Regions from separate parts of the Clostridium swellfunianum genome, predicted to be linked through region 3. Evidence: riboswitches for the same ligand, from Rfam matches in the RefSeq annotation. Region 3 holds a riboswitch; each other region holds the start of a gene.
What was found. Region 3 has a riboswitch for S-adenosylmethionine ahead of NBE98_RS20995 (M20 family metallopeptidase). Riboswitches for the same ligand answer to the same signal wherever they lie in the genome.
Positions count from the first base shown of each region.

Region 1: linked by a shared signal. The riboswitch ahead of metK (methionine adenosyltransferase) and the one ahead of NBE98_RS20995 (M20 family metallopeptidase) in region 3 are both predicted to bind S-adenosylmethionine.
Region 2: linked by a shared signal. The riboswitch ahead of NBE98_RS20015 (methionine ABC transporter ATP-binding protein) and the one ahead of NBE98_RS20995 (M20 family metallopeptidase) in region 3 are both predicted to bind S-adenosylmethionine.

Region 1 covers NZ_JAMOFV010000006.1:3,307,352-3,317,610, forward strand. The annotation lists gene NBE98_RS15580 (M23 family metallopeptidase) at 1-735, shown strand, start outside; gene spoIIID (sporulation transcriptional regulator SpoIIID) at 913-1,167, shown strand; gene NBE98_RS15590 (rod shape-determining protein) at 1,274-2,308, shown strand; gene yyaC (spore protease YyaC) at 2,360-2,902, opposite strand; gene NBE98_RS15600 (hypothetical protein) at 3,086-3,772, shown strand; SAM riboswitch class I at 3,896-3,996, shown strand; gene metK (methionine adenosyltransferase) at 4,114-5,289, shown strand; gene NBE98_RS15610 (hypothetical protein) at 5,460-5,726, shown strand; gene nagA (N-acetylglucosamine-6-phosphate deacetylase) at 5,784-6,917, opposite strand; gene recD2 (SF1B family DNA helicase RecD2) at 7,110-9,368, shown strand; gene NBE98_RS15625 (hypothetical protein) at 9,388-10,259, shown strand, end outside.
Region 2 covers NZ_JAMOFV010000006.1:4,201,776-4,212,034, forward strand. The annotation lists gene NBE98_RS19990 (xanthine dehydrogenase family protein molybdopterin-binding subunit) at 1-1,640, opposite strand, end outside; gene NBE98_RS19995 (ribonuclease H-like domain-containing protein) at 1,767-2,456, opposite strand; gene NBE98_RS20000 (HAD-IB family hydrolase) at 2,471-3,202, opposite strand; gene NBE98_RS20005 (MetQ/NlpA family ABC transporter substrate-binding protein) at 3,369-4,202, opposite strand; gene NBE98_RS20010 (methionine ABC transporter permease) at 4,243-4,899, opposite strand; gene NBE98_RS20015 (methionine ABC transporter ATP-binding protein) at 4,886-5,857, opposite strand; SAM riboswitch class I at 5,983-6,099, opposite strand; gene pflA (pyruvate formate-lyase-activating protein) at 6,228-6,950, opposite strand; gene pflB (formate C-acetyltransferase) at 7,154-9,376, opposite strand; gene NBE98_RS20030 (FeoA family protein) at 9,712-9,939, shown strand; gene feoB (ferrous iron transport protein B) at 10,048-10,259, shown strand, end outside.
Region 3 covers NZ_JAMOFV010000006.1:4,424,655-4,434,913, reverse strand. The annotation lists gene NBE98_RS21000 (hypothetical protein) at 1-700, opposite strand, end outside; gene NBE98_RS20995 (M20 family metallopeptidase) at 868-2,067, opposite strand; SAM riboswitch class I at 2,154-2,259, opposite strand; SAM riboswitch class I at 2,429-2,530, shown strand; gene NBE98_RS20990 (pyridoxal phosphate-dependent aminotransferase) at 2,656-3,843, shown strand; gene NBE98_RS20985 (MetQ/NlpA family ABC transporter substrate-binding protein) at 3,949-4,773, shown strand; gene larAH10 (NPN-dependent 2-hydroxyacid racemase, LarAH10 family) at 4,794-6,074, shown strand; gene abc-f (ribosomal protection-like ABC-F family protein) at 6,404-8,023, shown strand; gene NBE98_RS20970 (cupin domain-containing protein) at 8,108-8,365, shown strand; gene NBE98_RS20965 (YkvA family protein) at 8,368-8,748, shown strand; gene NBE98_RS20960 (glycoside hydrolase family 94 protein) at 8,854-10,259, shown strand, end outside.

The sequences.
Region 1 (10,259 bases), 1.1 Mb from region 3:
AACTTTTTTAGAAAGGAAGGCTTCTACGTAATCCTATTTGTATGCTTGTGCGTAGTAGCTACAGTGGCAGCTGTTACATCAAGAACAGCAAAACCAAAGAACCCACCAGTAGTTAATGAAACAGCAGTTAACGATTCAAAGACTACAGGCACAGGATTAATAACTGAGGAGCCAACTAATGACTACCCAAACGCTTTACAGGTTAAGGAAACACCTAAACCTAACACAAGCGCTAACGCCAATACTGGAATAACAGTCCCAAAGACTGGTACAGCAGCAGTATCAAAAAGCGTTGATTTCAAATTTATAAATCCTGTTGAAGGGACTCTTGCGAGAGCTTACTCTGAAGATCCAGTTTACTCAGATTCAACAGATTCTTGGAGACCAAACTTCGGAATGGATATTAAAGCTGAACTTGGTAAATCTGTAGTTGCAGCAGCTGATGGAAAAGTATTAGAAGTTGGCGAAGGCGAGTATGGCAGTTATGTTGCTATATATCACGAAAATGGTCTTACAACAGTATATGCTAACTTGGATAAAGAAATCAAGGTTTCAAAGGGTCAGTCAGTAAAGAAAAACACACAGATAGGTAAGGTTGGTAATACAACTCTTAGAACAGGATATGAAAAGTATGGCAGCCATTTGCACTTTGAAGTAATAAAAGGCAAAGATGTAAACAATGACAATAACAAAGTTGATCCAGCTAAATATGTAAAATATACATTAGCAAAATAATTGGCAGGCTAATATACTTGTAAATTGCAGAAAACAATATTCTGCAAATAGCCATAAATTTTAAATACTTTTATTTAGCCGTTTTCCGAAATAATTAGCGGAAAATGGCTAATGAAAGTAATTTAACATAGTACAAATGCATATTTATAAATATAGAAGGGTTAAGGAGGTAGCACTTTGAAAGACTACATTGAAGAAAGAGTTCTTGAAGTCGCAAACTACATTATTAATTCAAAAGCTACAATTAGAAAAACAGCCAAAGTATTTGGAGTAAGTAAAAGCACTATACACAAGGATATGACAGAGAGGTTACCGAAAATAAATCCTCAAGTAGCAGATGAAGCTAAGAGCATTTTGGATGTAAATAAGGCAGAAAGACACATTAGAGGTGGAAAAGCTACTAAAATGAAGTACAAGGCTATTGAAGGATAAAAATATTCCTATTATAATTAGATTATAAAGCTTAAAATAGTGGAAATTTCAAGTAAATTTGCAGCTTGTTTTAAAGTATTACAAAAGAGCAGGAGTGTATGTAGGGATGTTTTTTAGCTTAGGAACGGATATGGGGATTGACTTAGGTACAGCCACAGTACTTGTGTATATTAAGGGCAAGGGTGTTATACTCAAAGAACCTTCTGTAGTTGCCATTGATAAGAGCAATAATAGGGTTAGGGCTGTTGGTGAAGAAGCTAGACAGATGATAGGAAGAACCCCGGGAAATATAGTGGCTATAAGACCGCTTAGGGATGGGGTTATATCAGATTATGATATTACAGAGACAATGCTTAAACATTTTATCAGAAAAGCATGTGGTAAAAGAAGAATTTCAACTCCTAGAGTAATGATATGTATACCATGTCAAGCAACAGAAGTTGAGAAAAGAGCTGTTAGAGACGCAGCTGTTAATGCAGGAGCAAAAAAAGTTTTTTTAATTGAAGAACCGCTGGCTGCAGCCATAGGTGCAAATCTTGACATAACCGAAGCAAGTGGGAACATGGTAATAGATATAGGCGGAGGTACAACTGATATTGCAGTAATTTCTTTAGGTGGAATAGTTGTGAGATCATCTATTAAGATGGCGGGAGACAAGTTTGACGAAGCAATAATAAGATACATTAGAAAAAAGCATAAATTAATGATTGGTGAAAGAACTTCCGAGGATTTAAAAATAAATATTGGTTCAGCATTTAAGAGAGATAAAGAAGTTACTATGGAAATAAGAGGAAGAGACCTAATATCAGGTCTTCCCAAAAATATAATTGTATCCTCAGAGGAAATGAGAGAAGCTTTAAAGGATACTGTAAATGCTATTGCTGAATGTACCCATTCAGTATTGGAAAGAACTCCACCTGAACTTGCAGCGGATATCGCTGATAAAGGTATTATCATGACTGGTGGGGGCGCTCTTTTAAATGGCTTAGACAAGCTAATAGCCGAAGTTACTAAAGTGCCAGTAAGAGTGGCAGAGGATCCTGTGTCTTGTGTGGCCTTAGGAACTGGCTTAGTTCTTGACTATATAGACAAAATAGACCTTAGAAGTAACGGTTATGATGTCGCTTTAATAGACAGATAGTTGAATCTGATAAAAGCTTAGGCTCTGCAGTACTGCAGAGCCTAAGCTTTTTTAAAGCACTTTTTCGCTGTCTCTCTTATACAAGTAATAAGCATGCATAACTGCATCTGTTATAACTTTTGATAGTTTCATAATTAAATCGAGTCGTATGTTTCTATTGGTAAATAATTCACTGCTTTCGCTGGAGTCTACAATTCCAATAAGAGAAGCTTTGCCGACATCAGGCAAGGATTTACCAACTCCCTTTCCGGGATGAATAGGATAATCTCTAGCTTGAATTTCACCTATGCTGTCACTGTCGCCTAGACAAGCATCTATACCGATGATATTTCCATTAGGATAAGCGTTTTTAATCTCGTTAAGTCTTTTATCTATATTTAAGGCATGGATTGGTTCTGATATTGTTCCAAACACGGGAAACGGGAAAAAACTTTGTTTTAAAAATGTTCCAACTAATGGACCTAAGCAATCTCCAATACATCTATCTGTACCAATGCACACTATAATTGTATTCTCATCCATATAGTCTTTTATAAAGTTTGCAATTTCGTAATAGGCTAAAGGATTTGTAAAGTGTGTTTTTATCTTGCTCAAGAAATAACCTCCCTGTCCTGCTTATTATGCTCTGAACAATTATTAATTGTTCAGTTCCTTATTATGTTTAATTCGTCAGTTATAAACTTATTAATAATATATATGTGGAAAGTACATGGAATATAAGAAAAACTGAATAAAATTTATAAATAATGGAATAATACCCTAATAGGAGGGATTTCCATGCGTAAAAAAATAGGTTCTATAATAATTATTGTTTTCACATTGATTTATGTTTCTGTTATGATTTATGTAAGCGGATATGATTTGGTTGAAATAGGTAGAGTAAAAGCAAGACAAGTTATAAATAGTGCTAAAAATAGTAAAATTGCATTAATATTAGAAAATAATAAAAAGCCCAAGGTCATATATGAAGATGTTAAGCAAAACTCTGAAATTGCAGTGAATAATAATACAAATAAAAATAATGTTAAGAAGTCTGAAGGAAAGCTTTATCCTTTAACTGTTATGAAAGTTAGTGATAAAGCTAAGGAAAGCAAGCTTGAAAAAATATACCTTGAAGAAAGAGAAATACGACAATCTGCAAACGATCAAACACCTATAGATTTAAATAGTATAGCTAAAGCACCAAAGAGTAAAAGTGAAACTAAGTCCAACAGCGAAAATAAAAATAATGAAGATGTATCAGTATTCAAGGTTATGACTCAATACCAGCTTACAGCTGAGGATAAGGAGCGAATACGTACGCTATCTAAGAAATTGTCACCTTTAGATCAAGAAAAAATAAATACATATCTTCAATTTATAAACGATGTCAATGCAAAGAATGCAGTTAATCTTTTAAGAGATAGACTATCCGATAAGGAATTTGAGAAAATAAAGGACATAAGCATAAAACTTAATAAGTAATAATTTTTAGAAAGTATTATCAAATTATAGTTTTGTGTAGAAAATTGAAGATATAAAGAGAAATTTTATTGACAGTTTTTTTGTGCTATGGTATTATATTTTCGAATTTAATAAGAATAATTGCTCTTATCAAGAGAGGTGGAGGGATTTGGCCCTGTGAAGCCCGGCAACCGGTTAGATAACTAAGGTGCCAATTCCGCAGCATAAAGCTTGCAAGATAAGTGATACGTTATATACGTGCCTCTTCTTGTAGAAGAGGTTTTATTTTGCAAAAGACAGCTTAGGTATAGGCTTATTAATTTGTTAATAATAATTTATACATACAGAAGGGAGATTTTGGAATGAGAAGATTATTTACTTCTGAATCAGTTACAGAAGGACATCCAGATAAAATTTGTGATCAGATTTCAGACTCAGTGCTAGATGCAATACTTGCTCAAGATCCTAATGCCAGAGTAGCGTGTGAAACAGCTGTAACTACTGGTATGGTTTTAGTTATGGGGGAAATATCAACAAACTGCTACGTTGATATTCCTAAAGTAGTTAGAAAAACTATCGAAGATATTGGTTATACTAGAGCAAAATATGGTTTTGACAGTGATACATGTTCTGTTCTTACATCAATAGATGAGCAGTCATCTGACATAGCTATGGGAGTTGACGAAGCTCTAGAATCTAAGAAAGGCGAAATGGACAAGATTGAGGCTATAGGTGCAGGAGACCAGGGTATGATGTTTGGGTTTGCTACAAATGAAACTCAAGAATTTATGCCTCTTCCGATAGCAATGGCTCACAGACTTGCAAGAAGACTTTCCGAAGTTAGAAAAAATGGAACACTTTCTTATTTAAGACCTGATGGAAAGACTCAGGTTACAGTAGAATACGAAGATGATAAGCCAGTTAGAATAGATACAATAGTTATTTCGACTCAACACAATCCAGACGTTACTCGTGAGGAAATAGAGAGAGACTTAATTGAGAACGTAATTAGAAAGATAGTTCCATCTAATCTTCTTGATGATAAGACCAGATACTATATAAATCCAACAGGAAGATTTGTTATTGGTGGTCCACAAGGAGACTCAGGTCTTACTGGTAGAAAAATAATTGTTGATACTTATGGTGGATATGGAAGACATGGAGGTGGAGCTTTCTCCGGAAAAGATCCAACAAAGGTAGACAGATCAGCTGCTTATGCTGCAAGATGGGTTGCTAAAAATTTAGTTGCAGCGGGTGTAGCCGATAAGCTTGAAATTGAGCTTGCTTATGCTATAGGAGTTGCAAAACCAGTATCAATTGAAGTTATAACTTTTGGAACTAATAAAGTTTCAGATGAAAAGATCATAGATATAATTAACAAGGTGTTTGACTTAAGACCAGCTGCTATAATAAGAGACTTGGATTTAAGAAAGCCAATCTACAAACAAACAGCTGCCTATGGCCATTTTGGAAGAACTGATATTGATCTTCCATGGGAAAGACTTGACAAGGTAGAAGAAATTAAGAAGTATTTATAATAGGTATAAGACTGCTGATAGAATCAGCAGTCTTATATTCTTTATAGGAATAACTGTTTAATTGAGGGCGTTATTACAGATAAGCTTAAAAAATGAATATTTTACTATATATCTGTTGAAAATTATAATAGCAATATTTATAGCTTATACGAACTAAAAGAGGTGATGATATGTTTTATTCATATAGCAAAAAAATGATAAAAGTCTTCCATTTTATAAGAATTTGTTTTTCGAGATTACTGATGATATCAGCAGCAATAATAATTGGAACAGCTTTGCTGTCGGTATATACTTTTATAAATTTTGTAAACACAATGTCTAGAGCCTACAGTGGTAATCCCGGCGCAGGAACAGCCATTTTAATAGTATTGATAGGAGTGCCGACTATTTCATATATATTTGAAAAAGGATTAAGTTCATATCTTCAACGTAAATAAAAACAACTAGTTATCTAGATATATCTTTTCTGGATAACTAGTTGTTTTAAATATAGCTTACACTTTTGAGAATTTTCCTGATATAATAACTTTTTGTATATTTATATCTTCATCGAACAATACTAAATCAGCATCGTAGCCTTCCTTAATAAGACCCTTTTTATCAGATACACCACAGTGCTTTGCACCGTTATAAGTAGCCATCTTTACAATGTCATAAAGAGCATAGCTATTATTCTTGTAAATATTTCTTATAGCTTTGTCTAATGTTAGTATTGATCCTGCAAGGTTTCCTTCTTTTAGTCTTGCAGCTCCATCTTTAACAAAAACGTCTTGACCACCTAGTGAGTATTTGCCTTCAGGCATTCCACAAGCCATCATTGCGTCTGTAACAAGAAGAACTTTATCAAAGCCTTTCTGTTTATAGGCAATTCTTAAAGAAGGATAACTTATGTGAATTCCATCCGATATAGTTTCAGTTGTTATGTCTGTATCAAAAATAGCTCCTACAACCCCTGGTTCTCTGTGATTAAGTGGAGTCATAGCATTGTATAGATGGGTTGAGTGGCCAATTCCCCATTTTATTCCGTCAATAGCTTCTTTATAGGATGCTTTAGTGTGTCCCATTGAAGCCACTATTCCAAGACCAGTAACATATTGGATCAGTTCTTTAGCACCTTCAACTTCAGGAGCAAGTGTTATGCTTTTAATAGCTGATATATTATGACCAACAATATATTTAAAAGTATCAATAGCAGGTGTTTCTACATAATTAGGATTCTGTGCACCTATCATATTAGGACTTATATATGGTCCTTCAAGGTGAACGCCCAATACGTTAGCGCCATCAGTTCCTTCCCTCATGCATATTGCAGCAGCTTCTACTGATTTTTTTATATCATCTAGGGCACAAGTCATTGTTGTTGGAAGAAATGAGGTTGTTCCGTAGCCAGCTATTATTTTGGAAATTGCGTTTATTGCCTCTACAGTGCCATCCATTGTATCGAAGCCGCCAGCACCATGTATGTGAACATCGATAAAACCGGGGGATAGGTAACTTCCTTGTGCATCTATTACTTCCTCGTCATTATTTTCTTCTGGATTTATTTTTTCTATCTTACCATTTCTAATTAAGACAGAACCATTCTCAATTTTATCGAGAAAAATAATCTTACAATTCTTTATAATCATAAAGCTTACCTCCGTATATATCATAAATTACAATCTGTTTATAATTAACAATATAACATAGTTTATGTCATATTTAAATAGAGAATACAGCAAATACCAAGGCTTATATGTTTATAAAACTTGAGAATTTACTTGCAAAGGAGTATTCTATTGTTATAATTACATTTATAACTAAAGTATAGGAGAGATTATATGCCAGAGATACAGGGCGTAGTTGAAGATATAGTATTTCAAAACGAAGAAAACGGATACGCTATAGCACATATAGCTGGTAATAATGAAAGAACTACAATTGTAGGAGTCATACCTTTCTTAAGTGAAGGGCAAAATTTAAAACTTTTAGGACAATGGGTCGTTCACCCTCAGTTTGGCAAACAATTTAAGGTTGAGAGTTGTCAAGAAATAGTGCCAAATACAATAGAAGGTATTGAAAAGTATCTAGCTTCAGGTGTAATTTCAGGTATAGGACCGGTTACAGCAAGAAAGATTGTAGAGAAGTTTGGTAATAAGACGTTAGAAATTTTGGATAATGATATAAATAGACTACAGGAAATAGAAGGAATAGGGGAGAAAAAAATTGATGTTATAAGAGATTCTTATTCCACTCAAAAAGAAGTGAAAAATATAATGATTTTTCTGCAGACTTACGGGGTTACTCCAAATCAATGCGTTAAAATATATAAAAAATTTGGGGAAATTTCTATAGAGGTTGTTAAAGAAAATCCATATGTTTTAACTGAACAAATATCAGGAATTGGGTTTAAAACTGCGGATAAGATAGCTAGAAGTCTGGGTGTAGAACCTAACTCTCACTTTAGAATTAGTAGTGGCATAAATTATATTATTAATGAGTTTTGTGCATTAGGTAATACTTATATGCCAATGGAACAGTTGCTTAAGGAAGGAAGAAGTATTCTTGGAGTAGCTAACGAGGATATGGAAAGAGTTATCTATAGTAACGCGCTAGAAGGAAAGCTTAAGGTAGATGTAATTGATAAACAAAAGTGCGTGCTTACAATGCCTTTTTATTATTGCGAGCTTAGTGTTACAAAAAAAATAATTACTTTAGCTTATAGTGAATATCAGCCTATAAATACAGATGTAAGCTTTGAGGTGAAGCAGTTTGAAAGAGAGAACAATATTCAATTTGCAGAATCTCAAATAGAAGCTATTGTGGGAGCAGTGGAAAATGGAATTGAGGTAATAACAGGCGGTCCTGGAACAGGAAAAACTACTATAATAAATTGTATAACCGGTATTTTTGAAAAGGCTGGAATGCGAGTTTTTATGGCCGCACCTACTGGAAGAGCTGCTAAGAGAATGAGTGAAGCTACTGGCAGAGAAGCTAAAACCATACATAGGCTTTTAGAACTCGGCTTTAGCGAGGATGAATCAGAAGAAGAGTTTATAAAGGATGAATCCTCACCATTAGAATGTGATGTCGTAATTGTAGATGAAGCGTCTATGATTGATATTATGCTTATGAACAGCCTCCTTAAAGCAATTTCTATGGGAACTAGAATCATTATAGTTGGAGATGTAGATCAGCTTCCATCTGTCGGCCCAGGAAATGTACTTAGGGATATTATCGAAAGTAAATGTGTTAAGGTTGTCAGGCTTAAACATATATTTAGACAGTCTAAAGAAAGCATGATAATAGTAAATGCGCACAAGATAAATAATAGCGAAATGCCCCTTTTGAATGAAAAGAATAAGGATTTTTACTTTATAAGAAGTGAGGATACTAATGAAATACTGAATACTGTTGTTGACCTTATAGATAAAAGGCTCCCGAAATTTAATTCTAAATGGAATAAAGCGCAGCATATTCAAGTTCTTTCACCTATGAGAAAGGGGAATCTTGGCGTTTTCAATCTAAATAAAAAGCTTCAGGATGTTTTGAATCCAAGGCACCCAGAAAAGGCTGAAAAAGAGTATAAAGAGATTACTTTTAGAGTAGGCGACAAGGTTATGCAGATTAAGAACAACTATACCATTAAGTGGACTAGAGTATTTGGAGAAGGTGAAGATGAAGGTGTAGGTGTATTCAATGGAGACGTGGGTTATATTGAGAGAGTAGATGAGGAAAATGGTGTTGTAATTGTAGTGTTTGACGAAGAAAGAAGAGTTATATATGAAAATAACTTTTTAGATGAGCTGGACCTAGCTTACGCTGTTACAATTCATAAAAGCCAGGGAAGCGAGTTCCCTGTAGTTATTATGCCAGCTTTCATGGGACCACCTCTTTTAATGAATAAGAACCTTTTATATACAGGTATTACTAGAGCTAAGCAAATGGTAGTAATTGTTGGTTCTATAAAGGCAGTTCAGTTTATGATAAGCAATAACAGAAGCTTTGAAAGATATTCAGCACTAAGATGGAGAATATCGGATATAATAAATAATGATGCTTTTAATAATGATGAGTTAAACACCAACAAAGAAATTTAGTGAATTGGGGAATGAGGATATGATAACATACAAAACATCAAGCTTTGTAAGTTATAAAGATAAAGTAAGTGAAAGCATTGTGAGTTGGAGCTATGGCAAAGAGAAAGCATTAAATGTTATTGCAGCCCCATATAGTTTACCATCGATGTTTTTAAAGATAATAATTCATTTTGCTGAAACTGGCAAGAAGACTTTATATATCACAGAGGAAGTAGATAATAATATTGAAATTTTAAGCCTGATAAAGAAACACTCTTCTTTTAGAGAGTATAGCTATGTTAGAAATGGTGTAGCTCCTGTAAACTCAACTCTTACTGTAAGCAATTATAGGAATGCAGTTAGAATTAAGGAAACCTATGATTTGGTTATTTACGATGATATTAGCAGCTTTCCGAGATATAATAACTTTGAAATAATGGACTTATTAACAAAATGTACTAATGATAAAGGAAAAATGATAGCATTTGCAGTAGAAAGTGTCTTTAAAAATCAAAGAGATATAGTTCTTCCGATAAGGGAAAATAGAAGACCTTTAGGTGAGCCGCGTTATGTACTAACTAGGCTTGATTTAAGAAGAGAAATTCCTTATATGGTTTATGATTATTTAAACTTCTCTGTAGAGAATGATAGAAAGGTCGTCATTTATGTTCCAAGCAGCGAAGCAGTACAAAATGTCTTTTCATATCTTTGCAATTTTAGAAGCAGCTTAAGCAGAAGTATTATGTATTATGTTAATGGTGAGAGTGATGATAAAGTACTTTATAACTTTGCTAAAATTAAAAGGACAATTCTAGTAACAAATGATTACAAGGACAGATTTGTTAGTCTTGAAGATACAGATGTTGTAGTTTATAAAGCAGATGATTTAGCTTTTGATTACAAAAGTTTAAT
Region 2 (10,259 bases), 220 kb from region 3:
TCCTTATTTTCTTGTAATAACATAGCCGCAGCACTAAGCATCCTATCTTTCATTATCTTTGCTGCACCATCTAACGCTTTTCCATATATATAGGTAGTTCGTGAAGCAGAGGCTGGTCCTGAATCTAATGTGAACTTTGAATCTGGTGTGGTGTACTTAATTTTAGACCTATCCATATCGAAATGTTCTGCAATAATTTGAACATAAGCGGTTGTGTTTCCCTGCCCCATGTCCGAAATTCCTCCATAAACAATGAGGCTTCCGTTGCCGCAAAGCTCTAGTTTGGCTTGAGCAAAGTCTGGTATGTTTACTCCTAGACCTCCTCCTTGATAAGAGCATGCTATTCCAAGTCCTCTTTTTTTATTAGGCTTAACATTTTCTAGATACTGCTCTCTATTTTTATATAGTTCCGTTCTTTCTAAAGCTTCCAAGCATTCCTTAAGCCCTGTACTGTATATAAAGGTATGCCCAATACATGAAGTATCCCATTGCTTAATAACATTCAGTTTTCTAAATTCAAGAGGCTCTATATTACATTTTTCTGACAGTATATCCATTTGTGATTCAAAAGCAAAATTTACTTGAGGCACTCCAAAGCCTCTAAATGCTCCTCCAATTGGATTGTTCGTATAAACTGCGAAACCCTCTACGTGAGTATTGTCAACTCTATAAGGACCCGCAAAATGCTCTACCGCAAGATTCAGAACCTCCGCCCCAAGACTTGCATAAGCTCCTTTATCAAAGTAAAGCTTGGCTTCGCAGCCAATTATTGTTCCGTCTCTTTTAGCGGCAGTCTTATAATGCATATAAGCAGCATGTCTATGATAACTTGAATTTATAGACTCAGATCTTTCAAGAAAAATTTTTACAGGTCTTTTGAGCTTTATTACCGCCAAAGCTATCAATAGCTGAATCGTTATACCATCCTTTCTTCCAAAACCTCCTCCAAAAAAAGGCGCCGAAACCCTTATATCTTCCTGCGCAATTCCGAAAGCATAGGAGATTTCCGAAATATCTCTGTAAATAGTCTGTGTGCCTGCCCATATAGCAAGCTTTCCATCTTCGTCTATTTTCCCGAACCCTGCTTCTGTTTCAAGGGGCATATGATCCTGAAATGGCACACTATACTTGTTTTCTATAATTATATCTGCTTCTTTAAAAGCCTTTTCTATATCTCCCTTTGACACTTCTATGTGATGAAGCAGATTTCCACCCTCATGAACCTTTTCTGCTCCTTCACTCAATCCTTTAAAAGGATCTGTTATTATGTCAAGTATCTCATATTCTATTTTTATTTCTCGTATAGCTTCTTCTACAGCCCACTTATTTTCTGCAACTACCAGACAAATAGGGTCTCCAATGCATCTGACCTTCCTTTCTACTAAAATTTCCTGATCCTTATGCACAATTCCGTATCTATTTCTTCCTGGTATATCCTTTGCAGTGTAAATCGCTACAACACCTGGCACTTTCAATGCCCTCTCCAAATCAATACTAAGTATATTTGCATGAGGAATTTCAGCTCTCCTTACACCAAGTATAAGAGTACTCTCCTCGTTGTAGTCAGATGGATATTTATGTGTTCCATCAGCCTTAATTTTTCCGTCTACCCTATTAAACTCTTTTCCAATATATCTCACATAATGCCCCCCTTTATGTAACAGTCAAACCGCTCTAGCTATTTCTACTCTTGTTAATTTATATTAAGGAAGATTAAATATATTACACTTTTAAAAATGGGCAAAAAAAAAGATGCTGTGAAGTTCTTACTCCACAGCATCTTTTTTTTCCGTTTCTTCTTTTTCCTCCACAGCTCTAATAAAACTATTCCAATTTACAAACATATGAAATAGGCTTACCACATCCTGATCATTATAAAGAAGTATTTTTTCTTTCTTTTCTTCAGGCATTCTGTTTACATAATCCTCATCCTGCATAATTTTATGGAAGGTCTTTGCAAGATTTGCGCCGCTTATAAGCTCGCTGTCTCTAGATATACCAAATTCTTTCTCAAGTGCCTTAAGTCCTATAGATGTTTTTCTGACTTTTTCATATTCTTTCTGCAAATCTATACCCTTAAAAATTTCTTCTACATTAAAATCCATCTTATACTTATTGAACAAATAGTTAATAATAGTATAATCATTATTCCCTGAAAAAGTAACGATATATTTCTTTCCAAGCTTAAGCATTTGATCAAAATAGTCCTTAGCCAACACCAATATATCGTAAGCATCATCTTTATTTTCAATCATATATTGAGTAACTCTTAATATTTTATCCTTTTCATCATAATAGCAGCAACCAAATACTCCAACACATATAGGCTTTTTATAGACATAATGCTCCAAATCAAAGAATAGAGCATTCTTATATAAATCTTTTCTATTTTCGATATCTAAGGCAAAACTATTATCAACCTCTCCAATATATATTTCATTTTCTCTAGCTATCACAAAACCACTCTTTCCTAATCAATCTGAATCAAATCTGGGGTCAATTTGTATACCATATCTTTTCTTTCAACAACAATTAAGGATTTTTCTCTAGTTTCCTTGCTCTCCTGTACTTTTTTAATAAGCTCTCTTGTTGGATTTACAAGCACTGGCGCACCTACCAGCTGAAACATTGTAAAATCTCCCGCAGTATCTCCATAAGCATAACTCTTACTTAGGTCTATATTATATTTATCTGCAAAATGATGTATAGCTACTTTCTTGCTCTTGCTGTCCCACATAGGGACAACCTCGCCCGTGTAAAGCTCATTCTTATCAAGCATGTAAACAGCACCCTTATAGTCATCAAATCCGTGCTTTTGAGCCATTTCTCTAACAAGTTCTATAGGGCTGCCTGAAATAGTTATAAGTACATGCCCCTGTTGTTTATGCCACTTTATCCTGTCTCTTGTAAAAGTATAAACTCTGTCACCTTTCTGATTAACTACATTTCTAGCAATAAACTCCACCTGAGACCTATGCAATCCTTTTATTGCTTCAACATATATGTCTGCCATTCTTAATAGATAATTATCATAGTTCCCTTGTCTCTTATCCCATTTCTGATACTCAAGCCTTACATCATTATACCATCTTTCAGGGTCTATTATCTCATATTTAACCAATTTTTTGAATATCTCAGCAATAAGTCCTTCTCTGTAAAGAGTACCATCAATATCAAAAAAAGCTCCTATATTTTTGCTCATTCCTGCCTCCAATACCATGTTTAATAATATAATATTATAAATACGGTAATTATGCTATCAATATTTTGTAAGATATATATTAAGTATAACCAAATCTTTCATTTGTAATGAAAGTAAGAATAAAAAATGAAGAATGGAGAGTAAGAATCTCACATTCTTCATTTTTTTAAAATGCTGGTATTACGCTGCCGTCTGTATACTTATTTTGAAGGAACTGTTTAACCTCTGGTGAAGTTAGCGCCTCTGAAAGTGCTTTGATATAATCCTTATCCTTATCAGACTTTTTTACAGCTAAAATATTTGCAAATGGAGAATCTTTTGCTTCAATTGCAAGTGCATCCTTAGATGGATTTAATTTAGCTTCCAATGCATAATTCCCGTTAATAACAGCTGCATCAACATCATCTAGAGTTCTTGGAAGCTGTGCTGCTTCAAGTTCTTTAAATTTTAAGTTCTTAGGATTCTCAGTAATATCTATAGCTGTTACTAAATCTCCGCTCTTGAGTTTTATAAGACCGGCATTTTCAAGAACTCTTAAAGCTCTTGCTTCATTAGTTGGATCATTTGGTACTGCTATGGAAGCTCCGTCTTTTAATTCAGTTATTGCCTTAACCTTCTTAGAATAAACTCCCATTGGTTCTAGGTGAACTTTAACAGTATAATCTAATGAAAGATTTTTTTCCTTAACCATATTCTGAAGATAAGGCACGTGTTGAAAGAAATTTGCATCTAATTGACCGTCATTTACTGCAAGATTTGGCTGAACATAATCAGTAAACTCTGTTATTTCAAGTTTATAGCCTTTCTTTTCAAGTAACGGCTTAACAACCTCTAATATTTCTTTATGCGGTACCGGGCTTGCTCCGACCTTAATTATCTTTTTTTCGGATGAACCTGTGCTTGTTGGTGTGCCTGACGCCGGAGATGTTTGTTTTGCTCCGCAGCCTGCAAGTCCTGCTGTTAATGCTACAGCTAATAAAATACTTAATGTTTTTTTCATTTTTAAAAACCCCCTCTTTAAAAATATAATATTTTAAAATTTATTTGCTTAGCTTTTTATAAGCTAGATTACCTAAGCCTTGAAGTATCTGAACCACAATAATAAGTATAATAACAGTGTAAATCATTATATCTGTCTTAAACCTTTGATACCCATACCTGACAGCTATGTCCCCAAGACCTCCTGCACCTATGGTACCAGCCATTGCTGAATAGCCAATAACACTTATAACTGTAAGTGTTATTCCAAGGATTATAGATGGAAGAGCCTCTTTTATCATAACTTTAATTATTATCTGCCAAGTACTTGCACCAAAGGATTTTGCTGCTTCAATAATTCCTGGATCAACTTCTTTAAGAGCTGATTCAATAACTCTAGCTGCAAAAGGAGCTGCCCCAATTGTAAGAGGCACTATAGCTGCTTCCCTTCCAATGGTAGTTCCCGCAATAAGCTTTGTTAGTGGAAATATTGCTATCATCAATATTATAAATGGGAAGGATCTTAAAAGATTTATAAAAAAATTCAAAATGCTATTTACTGCTTTATTAGGCTTCAAACCTTTAGCATCTGTTATTACCAAAGCAATAGCAGGAATAAAACCAATAATTACCGCATAAAGAGTTGATAGCAGTACCATGTACAATGTGTCCCATAACCCGGGCAAAAGTATATCTAATAATAATTTATTTAACGGCATCTTTTATTACCTCCCAGCTTACTTCCTGCTTTCTTAAGAATTCGAATATTTGTTTTTCATATCTTTCCTCTACATTTATGACTAAGCTTCCCAAAACATCCTCTCTAAACCTTTCAAGCTTACCCCAAACTATTGAAAAATCTATATCAAGATCTCTAGCCATTGAGGTTATTATAGTCCTTTGACTTTGATCTTTTGGAAAGAATATTTTTATATTTGAGCCTTCACGAGGCAAAAGCTCTTCCTCGCCCATAAGGTCCCTCAATTCATGTGGAGGTTCAAGGAATAAATCTTCAACCACACCAATAGCTTTAACTTCACCGTCTTCCATTAAAGCTACTCTGCTGCACACCTCTTTTATAACCTCCATTTGGTGTGTAACTATAACTATTGTTATATTAAGCTTTTGGTTTATTTCTCTTAAAAGCTGAAGTATTGATTTTGTAGTCTTAGGGTCTAAAGCTGAAGTAGCTTCATCACATAAAAGTATTTTAGGCTGAAGAGCAAGAGCCCTTGCTATTGCAACTCTTTGTTTTTGTCCTCCGCTCAGCTCCCTAGGATAACTTTTCGTCTTTTCCTCCAAACCTACCAGCTTTAAGAGGCTGTGTACTCTCTCCTTTATTTCTTCTTTAGGAACTCTCCATAGCTGCATTGGTAGAGCGACATTTTCATACACATTTACTCTGTTTAATAGATTAAAACTTTGAAATATCATTCCCAGTTCTTTTCTAAATTCTCTTAATGATTTAGTTTTAAGGCTCCTAACCTCTTTATCCATAACAATTATACTTCCACTATCGTAGCCCTCAAGACCATTAAGACACCTAAGCAATGTTGACTTTCCTGCTCCGCTATGTCCAACTATTCCAAAGATTTCCCCTTGCTCTACTTCTAAGCTTACTTCACGAAGCACCTCTGTATTTCCAAAGCTTTTTGAAACTTTACTTATATGAATCATTCATTTCCCCCTTACATACTTATTTAAGAATCCAAATACTATCAATTGATATTAATAACTATTCTAATTAAAAATATAAAAATAAGCCCCGAGAAAACCTCGGGGCTCTATAAGCATTCCGTGTTTCCTCATCTCCCAGTGTTTATAAAACACTGCAGGAATTGGCACCATTGCATTGTTATAATAACAATGCCGGTTGCCGGGCTTCATAGGGCCAGTCCCTCCACCTCTCTAGATAAGTATATCATCAATATTAAATTACTTTAGTTAAATGCAGTAATACTGTGTTCCTGCATTGATTTAATTATATTAACATTTGGTGTATATGTCAATAGATTTTTGCAATTTTTATTTTCATATTTTGCAATTGTTAAGCATATTTAATGAAATCGTTTAGTTGCTTTTCTAAGTCCTTAGTATATTTTTTGTCCATAGGTTCTAAATTTTCTAATCTGTATGGAATGCCAAGTTGCTCATATTTGGAAACTCCCATTGTATGATAAGGAAGAAGTTCAACTTTATCAACATTTTTAATTTCTTTTATAATGCCCTTAAGCTTTTCAATATGCTCTGCAGAATCTGTTATTCCTGGTACAACCACATGTCTAATCCAAACCTTTGTATTAGATTTATCTAATTCTTCAAGAAACTGATCTAGACCATGCTTACTTCTGCCTGTAAGGTTTTTGTATCCAAAATCATCTACATGCTTTATATCTAAAAGTACCAAATCTACATACTTTAGTATTTCAGAATATTCTCCAAAGCCATATCCAGCTGTATCTAACGCAGTGTGTATTCCCTTTTCCTTACAAAGTTTAAGCATTTCCAGCAGAAATTCAGGCTGAAGAAGAGGATCTCCTCCTGAAAAGGTAACACCACCGCCTGAGCGTTCAAAGTATGGTCTAAATCGCATAATCTTTCTTAAAAGCTCCTCTGGAGTCATTTCATTTCCTCCATCCATAGCCCAAGTATCTGGATTATGACAATAAGCGCATCTCAGCTTGCATCCCTGAAAAAACACAACCGTTCTAACTCCCGGTCCATCTACTAGCCCCATACTTTCAATTGAGTGTATTCTGCCTTTTAGCATTTAAATCCCCTCCTTCAGAATTTATTAACTATATTAAAACCACTGTTAATTTAAGGTGGTAATCGTATAAACGAGTACCACCTTAAGCTTTAGAGTTGAGCCCTGCCAGAAGCAGCCTACAATAGTCTGTTGCTCAGCTCAAAGCAAGTGCCTATTTAAGTCTCAGAATTAAGCCCTGCCATAGGCATGGAGAGCCTATTTGATTACATTTTTTCGTGGAATGTTCTGCTTATAACTTCTTTTTGTTGTGATTTTGTTAATCTGTTGAAGTTAACTGCATATCCTGAAACTCTTATTGTTAATGTTGGATACTTCTCTGGGTGTTCCATAGCATCCATTAATGTTTCTCTGTTTAATACATTTACATTTAAGTGGTGAGCATCTTGACCAAAGTATCCGTCCATTATTGATGCAAGGTTGTTTATTCTTGATTCATGATCTTTTCCTAGTGCATCTGGAAGTATTGAGAATGTATTGGATACCCCGTCTTCGCAGCTTGAATATGGAACCTTAGCAACTGAGTTAAGTGATGCAAGTGCACCTTCTAAGTCTCTTCCATGCATTGGGTTAGCTCCAGGTGCAAATGGCTCTCCAGCCTTTCTTCCGTCTGGTGTTGAACCTGTCTTCTTACCATAAACAACGTTTGAAGTTATAGTTAGTATAGATAATGTATGCTTTGCACCTCTGTAAGTTGGAGTCTTCTTAAGTTCGTTTGAGAAGAAGTTAACTAACTCTATTGCTATGCTGTCAACTCTATCATCATCGTTTCCGTATTTAGGGAAATCTCCTTCTACTTCAAAGTCTACAGTTATTCCATTTTCTCTTATAGGCTTAACCTTAGCATACTTAATAGCACTTAATGAGTCTGTAGCAACAGATAAACCAGCTACTCCAAAGGCCATAAGTCTTCCAACATTAGTATCATGTAAAGCTAATTGCGCTGCTTCATAAGCATACTTGTCGTGCATGTAGTGGATTATATTCATTGTATTTACATAAAGCTCACTTAAGTATTCCATAACTTTTACATAGTTAGCTTTAACTTTTTCATAATCAAGAACTTCATCCATTATTGGGTCAATTCCAGGAACAACTTTTATTCCTTGCTTTTCATCAACACCACCGTTGATAGCAAGTAGTAATCCCTTAGCTAGGTTACATCTTGCTCCGAAGAACTGCATTTGCTTTCCAACCTGCATTGCAGATACACAGCAAGCTATAGCATAGTCGTCTCCGTAAGTTGGTCTCATAACGTCATCATTTTCATATTGAATTGAGTCAGTTAATATTGACATTTCAGCGCAGAACTTCTTGAAGTTTTCTGGTAATTGCTGTGACCAAAGAACTGTCATATTTGGTTCTGGAGCTGTTCCAAGATTAATTAATGTGTGCAGGTATCTATAAGAGCTCTTAGTAACAAGAGGTCTTCCGTCTACACCAACACCACCTATTGATTCAGTTACCCAAGTTGGGTCTCCAGCAAATAAATCATTGTACTCTGGAGTTCTTAAATGTCTTACAAGTCTTAGCTTGATTATGAATTGATCAATTATTTCTTGAGCTTGCTCTTCAGTTATTAAACCTGCTTCTAAATCTCTCTCAATGAATATATCTAAGAATGTGCTTGTTCTTCCTAATGACATTGCAGCACCATTGTTTTCTTTAACAGCTGCAAGATAACCAAAGTATAACCATTGAGCTGCTTCAACAGCGTTAGTAGCTGGCTGTGATATATCAAAGCCATAAGAAGCTGCCATATTCTTTATTTTAGCAAGAGCTCTTATTTGCTCGTTTAATTCTTCTCTAAGTCTAATAGTTTCTTCAACCATTATTCCTTTAGTATTCTTAAGATCTTTCTTCTTTTCAGCTATTAATCTGTCTACACCGTAAAGCACTATCCTTCTGTAGTCACCTATTATTCTTCCTCTACCATAAGCATCTGGAAGTCCAGTTAATACTCCAGTTTTTCTAGCTGCTCTTATTTCTTCTGTATAAGCATCGAAAACACCTTGGTTATGAGTCTTTCTGTAGTTACTGAATATATCATCCATTCTTTCGCTTATCTTATAGCCATAGGATTCAAGAGCACTTTCAGCCATTCTGATTCCGCCCCATGGATTTGTTATTCTCTTTAAAGGAGCATCTGTTTGAAGTCCAACAACAACTTCATTTTCTCTATCTATATAGCCAGGTCCGAATGCATCTACACCTGATACAGTTTCAGTGTCAGCATCTAGAATACCTTTTTTGATTTCTTCCAATATTAATTCACTGCATTTTTCCCATACCTTCTTAGTCTTATCAGTTGGACCTGCTAAGAAGCTCTTGTCACCTTCATATAATTTATAGTTCTTTTGAATAAAATCTCTAACGTCGATATTATCCATCCATTCGCCTTGTATAAAACCTTCCCATTGTTTAAACATTAACTTCACTCCTTGCTTCGTCTTATTACAGTTCTATTATACAATGTTTTTTCATCTGTATCAATAGTAATTTTTGTTGTTTTCAGCCATTTTTGCTCATTATATTAGAACAGTTTACTATTCTGTTTCATTTTCTCACATTTGCTGTATCATTCGATATTTATTATTTATTAATTGTTATTATGATATAAAAACTTTATTGTTATTCCTCTTGTAAACCTTTTAATGCATACTATTTTCATTAGTCCGTTAGAATTTTAACCTTTTTCCTTGACAGACAAATATATTAGTGGTAATATTTACTTGAGAATGATTTTCAGTGTGGGGTGGTAATAATGAGCATTTATGATTTAAAGCCAGGACAAAAAGCATTTGTCACTAGAATTGTAGGAGATGAAAAACTAGCGAAGAGATTGCTAGCTTTAGGCGCTATAGAGGGTACCGAGGTTTCAGTTAAAACAGCAGCTCCACTAGGTGATCCAATTATAATCAATTTTAGAGGCTTCGATTTAGCAATTAGGAAGCAAGATGCAAGAAACATTGTAGTAAGAAACGCAAAATAGAAACAAACAACTTAAGGATTGTTAAGTGTAGAGTTCAAAACAAAGAATACAAAGAGTTTAGGTATTAATAATTCTTAAGTACTAAATAGGAATACAAGGGGGATTTAGATGATTACAGCTGCATTGCTTGGTAATCCTAACGTAGGAAAAACAACTCTTTTTAATCTGCTTACAGGTTCAAATCAACACGTAGGAAATTGGGCTGGAGTAACTGTTGAAAAAAAGGAAGGTTTTCTTGGAAATAACATTAAGATCGTAGATTTGCCTGGAATATATGCCATGGATACTTATTCTTACGAAGAAAAGGTATCTAAAAACTT
Region 3 (10,259 bases):
TGCCATTTATCCAAATATATGTTGTATTCCTAGCTTCACTATAATGAAATAATACTTCTAAGTCTCCGTATAAGGATTTAATAACTTGGACATTCTGAATTTCTTTGTAGTTAACCTGAGATGTTGAAAGGGAGCTTTTTAATATGCTTTCTTTAAAATCATTAGAAACATTATCTAGCTCAAATTCAATTAGGCTTTTTATTGCCACATCACTTCTCTTGTTTAGTTTAAAATTCTCTAAATCAATTTTGCCATTGTTTAAGCTCACTATAATAGGATAATTTTGGTTATTCATATCACAAAGAAACACAATGTATTTATTTCCCTTTTTCATATTTTCGTAATCTTTTGGGTGGATTAATTCATTATTTTTGGTTAATACACATCTTTCAGCAATCTGAAGTTCCTCAGGTAAGGTATTTTCATTTTTAAAAAATTTATCAACCTTTATATTTCTTAAAGAATAATAATCAGAAATAGTGTTATCTAGATTATATTTTATATAGCTATTTTTTGGGGTTAATTTATCGGTAGTAGTTATCAAAGCTATTGTGTGTGCATAATTTTTTAATTCATTATAGTCATAGCTTTTATACTTAGCCTGTGTTTCAACAACAATTGGTTTATCTGAACATCCAGTTAGTAAGAGTAACAGTGTTGTTAAACTAATTGCTAAACTTCTCAATATTTTTTTACTCATAAAACATGCCCCTTTTAAAATTTATTTTATCATAACATCCTTAATATTCCAATTGATGCAAGGTGCGGTTATTCTATTTTATAAAAGTACTTTTTTAATTATACTGATGTTTATACTTGGTGTTCGTTTATTACGTCAAAATGCTATGAAGAAATTATGTAGAAGAATCAAAGCATTTGTTTTGAATTAGTAAATTCTTGTGCGATAACTTGTAATCTTTTCTTGTCAGTTAATAGGGTTAAGCCGGTGAGTGCAAGTACTTTTGAACTGATAAGCAAGGCTTCATCACCAGCTTTAGATTTAGCTGCCTCTTTGAACTCAATAGTGTGAGGTGATAGATTATCAGAACCTATGCTTATATAAGGGTGAATAGTTGGCACAACTTGGCTAATATTGCCTGCATCTGTGGAACCTAACCCAATTACATCTTTATCTATAACTTTCACACCAAGAGACTCTAAATTATCTTTAAAAACTTGATCGAAGGACTTTATTATCAAGAAATCATCTACAGGATTTTGATATGCAATAATATTAAGTTTTGAACCTGTTGCTAATGCAGCGCCTTCAGCTATAGCTTTTACTCGGGTTGTAACTTTGTTTAAGGCTTCTCTACTTGATGCCCTTATAAAAAATCTAGCCTTTGCATACTCAGGAACAATATTTGGGGCATCTCCGCCATGAGTTATTATTCCATGAATTCTAACATCACTTGTCACATGCTGTCTTAAAGCATTAATTCCGTTAAAGAGCAAAATAACAGCATCTAATGCATTTATGCCTTCCTCAGGACATGCAGCTGCATGAGCTGGCTTTCCTATGTATTCAAAATCTAATGGATCTACGGCTAATGTGCTTCCTGTAATAGTTGTTTTTGAATTTGGATGAATCATCATGCAGGCATCTATTCCAGAAAGCAAGTTTTCTCTTACAAAAGTAGCTTTAGCACTTCCGCTTTGACCACCTTCCTCAGCGGGAGTGCCTAAAACTACTATCTCCCCACCAATTTGGTCTAAAACCTTTGACAAAGCAATAGCTGCAGCAATGCTTGCGGTTCCAATTATGTTATGTCCACAAGCGTGACCTAAGCCTGGAAGAGCATCGTATTCTGCTAAATAGGCGATTACAGCACCTGGCTTTTCTGATTTCTTTCTAGCTATAAATGCGGTTTCGTGTCCAGGGATACCTCTTTGAACTTGAAATTCTTCAGCTTCTAAAGTATCAGAAAGGAGCTTTGAAGAAAAATGTTCTTCATTTCCCACTTCAGGCTTCTCATGAATTTGGTGACTTATACAAATAAATTTCTCTGATAGATTATCTATAGTATTTAAAATAATATTTTTTATTTCCTCTAAATTGAAAGTCATAGTTTATCCTCCTGCAGAATATACTTTATAAAAAATAAAACCTCTCCTTAAGATAAGAAGAGGTTAAACATTGTTAAACTTAATCTATCTTATCTGTCAAGCTTTTGCTTGCTGGAATTGGCACAGTATTCTACGCTAGAACCCGCTGCCGAGGCTTCAAAGGGCCGTTCCCTCCACCTCTCTGGATAAGAAATATATTTTATTTATTTAATATATTAAAGCTAATATCCAAATATGTCAATATAAACTAAGTAAAAAATATTTTTAGATAGTTTTACAAAATGATGTTGACAATGTTAAAAATTGCATATATAATCAAATGCAAGTAATGCGAATTACGAAAAAGAAAATTAAATAATAATCCTTATCTAGAGAAGCCTAGGGACTGGCCCGATGAAGCTTCAGCAACCACATACTTAATGTACGGTGCTAAATCCAGCAGATTTATTCTGAGAGATGAGGGAAGGCAGTAGTTAATAATAACCCTTCCACGGGTTTATTTTTTTACCTGTGCTCCTTATCGATTCTAAAGATAAGGAGCTTTTATTTTACAACAAGGTTTTTACGAAAAGAAAGGAGGACTAATAAATGCCGCAAGTTAGCAGCAGATTAGATGGATTCACAGAATCAGTCATAAGAAAGATGACAAGAGTCGCAAATGAATATGGGGCAATAAATCTGTCTCAAGGTTTTCCGGATTTTGATCCACCAAAAGAATTGGTGGAAGCTTTAAAAAAAGCAGCAGATGAAGGTCCGCATCAGTATGAAATTACGTGGGGATCTCAAGGGCTTAGAGAAGTACTGGCGAAAAAACAATCAAAATTCATGGGATTAGATATAGATCCTAATAAAGAAATTGTAGTGACCTGTGGAAGTACAGAAGCAATGATGGCGGCTATGATGAGTGTTTGTGAGCCAGGAGAAAAGGTTATTGTATTTTCTCCATTTTATGAAAATTATGTGGCTGATACAATTCTTTGTGGGGCAGAGCCAATATATGTTCCATTGTATCCACCAGAATTCAATTTCAATAGAGAAGAGCTTATAAGAGCTTTCGAGCAAAAGCCCAAAGCATTAATTCTTTGCAATCCTTCAAATCCAACTGGCAAGGTGTTTACAAGAGAAGAGCTTGAGTTTATTGCAAATCTTGCAATAGAGTATGATGCCTTTGTAATAACTGATGAAGTCTACGAACATATTGTGATGAAGCCTTATGAGCATGTTTATTTTGCAGCTTTGCCGGGCATGTTTGAAAGAACAATAAGCTGTAGTTCATTATCAAAAACTTATTCCATAACAGGATGGAGATTGGGCTATATTATAGCACCAGAACACATTATTAATAATGCAAAGAAGGTACATGATTTTTTAACGGTTGGTGCAGCAGCTCCGCTTCAGGCAGCAGCAATCTCAGGCTTCAATTTACCAGAAGAATACTATGAAAGCCTAAGAGAGCTTTATACTGAAAAAAGAGATTTGTTTATAAAAGGGCTTGATGAAGCTGGACTAAAATATACAGTTCCTCAAGGTGCTTACTACATTATGGTAGATATATCAGAGTTTATTCAGGACACTAGCCTTACGGATAACGAGTTCTGCGAATGGCTGGCAAAGGAAGTTGGGGTGGCAGCGGTTCCAGGTTCAAGTTTCTTTAAAGAAGAGGTAAATCATCTAATTAGATTTCATTTCGCAAAGAAGACTGAAACCTTATTAGCTGCTTTAGAAAGACTAAAAAGCCTTAGAGAAAAAGCTTCAAGAGGCATAATTATGTCCTAAGAGTTTAATAATGTGAATTTTTAATTTGTGAAATTAAGTTTAATAAGAAATGCGTAAAGAGTAATAGGCTATACGTGCAAAAAGTAATATTAAGGGGGCATAAAAATGAAAAAGGCAGTATCAATTTTATTATCAGTAGTATTAGGTGCAGTATTATTAACAGGCTGTGGGGCAAAGAAAACAGCAAGTGTAGGTAACAGCGTAAAATTAGATGCGCCATTAAAAGTTGGGGTTACAGCAGGACCTCATGAGCAAGTGGCGGAAAAAGTTAAGGAAGTCGCTAAAGCAAAAGGTTTAAATGTAGAGTTGGTTGTATTCAATGATTATGTTCAACCAAACAAACAGCTTTTCGAAAAGCAAATAGATGTCAATATATATCAGCATGAGCCATATTTAATAAAATTTAATGAAGACCAAAAGATGAATTTGGTTAAAGTTGCTAGTGCTGTGAATTTCCCAATGGGAGCATATTCTCAAAAGATAAAAAGCTTAGATGAGCTTAAGCAGGGAGATAAGGTATCAATTCCTAATGACCCAACTAATGAAGCAAGGGCATTAATACTTTTAGAAGCCGCTAAGGTAATCAAGCTAAAAGAAGGTGTTGGCGTAAAAGCCACGCTTCAGGATATAGCTGAAAATCCTAAGAAAATTAAATTTATAGAGCTTGAAGCTGCAATGGTACCTCGCTCGCTTTCAGAAGTCGCAGCTGCAGCTATAAATACCAATTTTGCTATGGAAGCAAAACTAAATCCAGTTAAAGATTCTATTTTTATAGAGCCTAAGGACTCGCCATGGGTAAATATAATAGTTGCAAGACCTGATAATAAGGATGATGAAAGAATTAAAAAGCTTGTAGAAGCATATCAATCCCAAGAAATTAAAAAGTTTATTGATGAAACCTTTAAAGGTTCTGTAATAACAGCTTTTTAAAAGAGATAGGGGGAAGTGCCATGGCAGCTTACGAAATAAAGTATGGCAAAGAAAAGCTAAAAATAAATATTAGTGATGAGTATATAGTAAACACGCTGCTTCCAAAGGAGGCAGCTAAAATGGTGGATATAGCTTCAGAAGTAAAAAAAGCACTTAAAGAGCCTATAGGTACATCTCCGGTAAAGGAAATTGTGAAGCAAGGGGATAAGGTGTTAATAGTTGTAAGTGATATAACAAGATTGTGGATAAAAACTTCTGAATTTTTAGTGTATATTGTAAATTACCTTAATTCTATAGGTATTAGAGATAAGGATATTTCAGTTCTTGTTGCATTAGGAACACATAGACCATCAACTGATTATGAAAAAGAGCTTATAGTAGGTAGTGAAGTCTACAGAAGAGTCAAGGTATATGACCATGACTGCTTTAATGATGATAGTCTTTCCTATTTTGGGAAATCAAGCTTTGGAACTCCAATTTATATTAATAGAAAAGTGCTTGAGGCAGATAGAGTGATTTTAACAGGGGGAATTGTTTTTCACTTGTTTGCTGGTTTCGGGGGCGGGGCAAAAAGCATGGTTCCAGGAGTGGCGGGACTTGAAACAATACAGCATAATCATCGGCTGACTTTTTATGAGGGAGAAAGCACAGGATTAAATCCTGCTGCTGCCTCAAATAAAATTAAAGGCAATCCAATGAGAGAGGATATAAATGAAATCTGTAGAAGAGTAAATCCGGATTTTCTTTTCAATGCTGTACTTGATGCAGAAGGAAATTTCATAGAGTTTGTTGCAGGAGATTTTGAAAAGGCTTGGCTAAGGGGCTGCAGCACCATAAGGGAGCTCTATGGAATAAAAATAGAAGAACAGTCTGATATAATGATTGCATCAGCAGGGGGCTATCCTAAAGATATAAATTTATATCAAACTGTTAAGACTATGGATAACTGCATATATGGAAGCAAGGAAAACAGTTCTGTGATAATTGCTTCTGAATGTATAGAAGGTCTTGGAGCGCAAGAATTTTTAGAGTGGTTTCAATATAAAAGTCTAGAAGACATGGAAAGAGCACTTAAGAAGAACTTTACTGTACCTGGTTATGCAGCCTATAAGACTGCTTACCTGGCTAAATTTAGAAAGGTATTTCTAATATCTGCACTAGATAAAAAAGTGGTGGAAGAGCTTGGATTTATTCCAGCAGCTTCACTTGAAGAAGCTCTGAAGCAAGCATATTCAATAAGTTCTTCAAAACCCAGAATAACCTTAATGCCTTTTGGAGGAAACACACTTCCGATACTCTAAATACCTCAGGAGAAAAAATAACTATATATATTGAAGTATATGGGAGTTTATGTTAGTATGAAGGTGAAGTTAGACTTTAACTATTAATAAACTATGAGGTGTGAAATGATTAAGAGTTTTTTAACTAATAACTAATTAAATAGTTAGTCCTTAGAATTGTGCAGGGATTTCTATGCGCATTTTTAAGAGATGATAGTTAAAAAACACGTACAGGTTTATTTCCCACAGGCAAAATTTTAATATGGCTTGTAGCTGTATCCTGCAATACGGGTACAGCTTTACTATTTTTTGGCTGTCATCTCTATTTAATCTTAAAAGGAGATGATTGTATGAACGTTATTTTTGAAAATTTATATAAGGATTATGAAGGTAAGATTGTATTTAGTAGTATCAGTGGAAGAATAAATAATAATGAAAAAATTGGACTTATAGGAGTAAATGGGATTGGCAAGACTACCTTGGCTAAGCTTTTAGCTGGGCTGGAACAATATGAGGAAGGAAGTATCAAATATAGTCCCAGTAATTTAAAGATTCATTATATGAATGAAGCTTTGGAAGGTAAGGACTTCTCAAATTTAAGCGGTGGAGAGAAAACTAAACAGCTATTAAGTGAAACGTTGAATAAAGACTATGATGTGCTGATTTTAGATGAACCAACTAACCATCTTGATATGGAAAGTGTAAGCTGGCTTGAGGGCATTATTAAAAACTTAAGAAAGACAGTACTTATAATTTCACATGATAGATATTTTTTAGATAAAACTACCAATAAGATTTGGGAACTTTCGTCTAAAGAACTAAGACAATATGAGGGAAACTATACAAGCTATAAGCTACAGAAGAAATCAGAGATTAGAAATCAACTTAAGGAATATGAAAAGCAGCAAAGAGATATAAAACACCTTAATGAGGTAATAAATGATAGAAAAGATTGGTTTGACAAAGCACATAAGGCTGCTGGTCAGAATGATTTTGCAAGAAGCAAAGCTAAAAAGCATGTTAGCGTTATGAGGGCAAAGGAAAAGCAGCTTGAGAGGCTTGAGGATAACAAAGTAGAGAAACCAAAAGAAGAGGTAGCGGCTTGCTTTGAATTGCTAAATAAAGGCATTGTTAATACTAAACTTTCACGGTATCTAGTACAAGGTAATAATTTGTATAAAAGCTATGGTGATAGAACTATTCTAACTAAAGCCTCTTTTAGCATTATGAGAGGCGATAAAATTGCTCTATTAGGTAATAATGGTGCAGGGAAAACTACTATCATTAAAATGCTGAATGGATTGGATAAGAATTTCGATGGCATCATAACTGTAAATCCTTCTGTTAAGATAGGATACTTTGCTCAGGAGCTTGAAAATTTAAATTACGACAAGTGTATCCTGGATAATTTGCTTGAAAGCGGAGCAACTCAAAAGGAAGCAAGGCTTCTGCTTGCGTGCCTTTTATTTAAAGGAGATGATGTTTTTAAAGAAGTTAAGAATTTAAGCATGGGAGAAAAATGCAGAGTAGCCTTTGCAAAGCTTATACTATCTTCTGCAAATTTATTGATATTAGATGAACCAACTAATTATATGGATATTGTGTCAAAAGAGAAGGTTGAGGAAATTTTAGAAGAATTTCAGGGAAGTATGCTTTTTGTTTCTCATGATAGATACTTTGTAAATAGATTGTCTAATAAAGTTTTGCAGCTTAACAACTATAAGCTTACTACTTATTTAGGTGGATATGAGGAATACTTAAATAAGATTGAAAATGATAGAAAGGCTGAAGCTTTAAGTGAGGACTATAATACTATTAAGGATACTATAAGCAGGCTTGAGTGTGAGTTAGCTTTCATAAGTGGACGGCTCAATGATAAGTTGACAGAAGAAGAAAGACAGATAGTAAATGATAAATTTCTTCTTACTGCAAGAGAAATTAACATGTACAAAAATAAAATCAAGGCTTAAAATTTAATAGCTGTAAAGTTATAATATTTATAGTTTGCACTTAAAAAATGTGTACTTACAAAAGCAATTTAGGAGGAAATAACAATGGACTTAGAGAATATAAAATCATCAATAGCAACTAATGTTTACCACATACCATCAGATAAGAAAGTGCCGCTTCACCAGCATCCAAAACATGATGAAGTGTTCTATTGCGTAAAGGGAGAAGGCTTTGGGGTGCTTGCTGATGGAGAAGAAAAACTTGAGGCAGGCAAAGCTTTTATAGTTCCTGCAGGAACTATGCATGCATTAAGGTCTGATAGCGAAATGTATGTAACATCCTTTTTAATTCCTAAGGTATAAATATGAAGATTATAGATTTTTTAAAACACAAAACAAAACTGCTTAAGAGAGAATTAAGGGTATTATCTATAGCATACAAAAAGCCTGGAGTACCCTGGTATACAAAGACTTTAGCGGCTATTGTTATTGGATATGCTTTAAGCCCTGTGGATTTAATACCTGACTTCATTCCTGTACTTGGATATTTAGATGATTTGTTATTGATTCCTCTGGGAATATATATGGTAATAAAATTAATACCTAAAAATGTGCTTGAGGAATGCAGAATTGAAGCAGAAAATGCTGCTAGAGATGACAAACCCAAGAACTGGATTGCAGGCTTTATAATATTAGCCATATGGATTTTTATAATTGGACTAATCATATACAAGTATATACTTTAGTTAAACAGCAGCGTTCAGGCTGCTGTTTTATTGTTCATATTTTACCACTTCTTCGGGCATACTAAATCATGTTATCAAAATTGAAGCTTTAAAGGAGTGGAGGGAATGTTCTATTTTTATATAGTAATAGCGCTTATAGCATTACTGGCAGCTTATACACTTCTAAGAAATAAAAATGATGAGGAACATAACTTAATGGAGGATGTTCCTACAATTAGCGTTAATAAAGAAGAGCTGGAAAAGCATGCTGCTCAGATTTCTCAATATTATTCTACAGTTGCAAGAAAAAGCAATTGCCGAAGAAGATTAATGCAGAGCCTGGACATAAGTTATAGTAAGATATTAAGGACCTATGAGTACATAGATAAGGAAGCAAAGTATAAAAGAGAAGTAGTGCCTGCAGCTGAATGGATGCTTGATAATTTATATTTAATAGAAAGAGAATATAAGGATATAAAGTATAACATGCCAAACTCTTATTATAGAGGGCTGCCTGTAATTAAAAAAGGTATATTGAAGGGATATCCTAGAGCCTATCATTTAGCAGTAGAGCTTGTTTCTCATACAGATGGAAGAGTTGATGAAACCACAATAGAAACTTTCTTAAATGCTTATCAGAAAAACACTATGCTTACTATGGGTGAGCTTTGGGCTATGCCTATAATGATTAGAATTGCATTAATTCAAAACATAAGCAAAATAGCTGAAAGAATAATTTACGCTCAGGAAGAAAAAAAGAAAGGAGATATATTAGCTGAGAGAATAATAAACGCTTATACAGAAAACAAACTTGAAGAAGAGTTAGTAACTTTGGCTGGTAATGGTGATGTATTAAGCTCACATTTTACAGAAAGATTTTTAAAGATATTAAGAGACAACGGAATAGATAATCTTGAAGTATATAAATGGATTGATGAAAAACTTGAATTTCAGCAGACTACAGCTGAAAAAATGATAAATATGGAACATCAAAAGCAGGCAGGATTTCAGATATCCATAGGAAATTCCATAACAAGCATAAGGGAGATTGGTGCACTTAATTGGAGAAATACTTTCGAGAAGCTAAGCTTTGTTGAAAGAATTTTGAGGGAGGATCCTGCTGATGTATATAAGGCTATGGATTTTGAGTCACGAGATAATTACAGACACAAGGTTGAGAAAATTGCTGAGCAGGTAAACCTAGCTGAAGCAGTGGTTGCAAAAAAAGCTGTAGAGTGCGCAGAAGCTGCTGGAGATAGTATAGATTATGAAAAACATGTTGGTTATTATCTTCTAGATGAGGGTGTAAGAAGACTGATTGGTTCCCTTAATTATCATTACAAAGGGCTTAGAAGAATAAAGGAGCTCATAGGAAGACATAAAGTCAGTTTCTATATCGGAAGTATATTGTTTGGCACACTTCTAATATGCTCCTTGGCAATAGGAATAGTAAGCTACGGCAGAAGCGAACCAATATGGAAATATGTAATTGCTGCACTAGCACTTTTAATACCCTGCAGTGAGATAGTTGT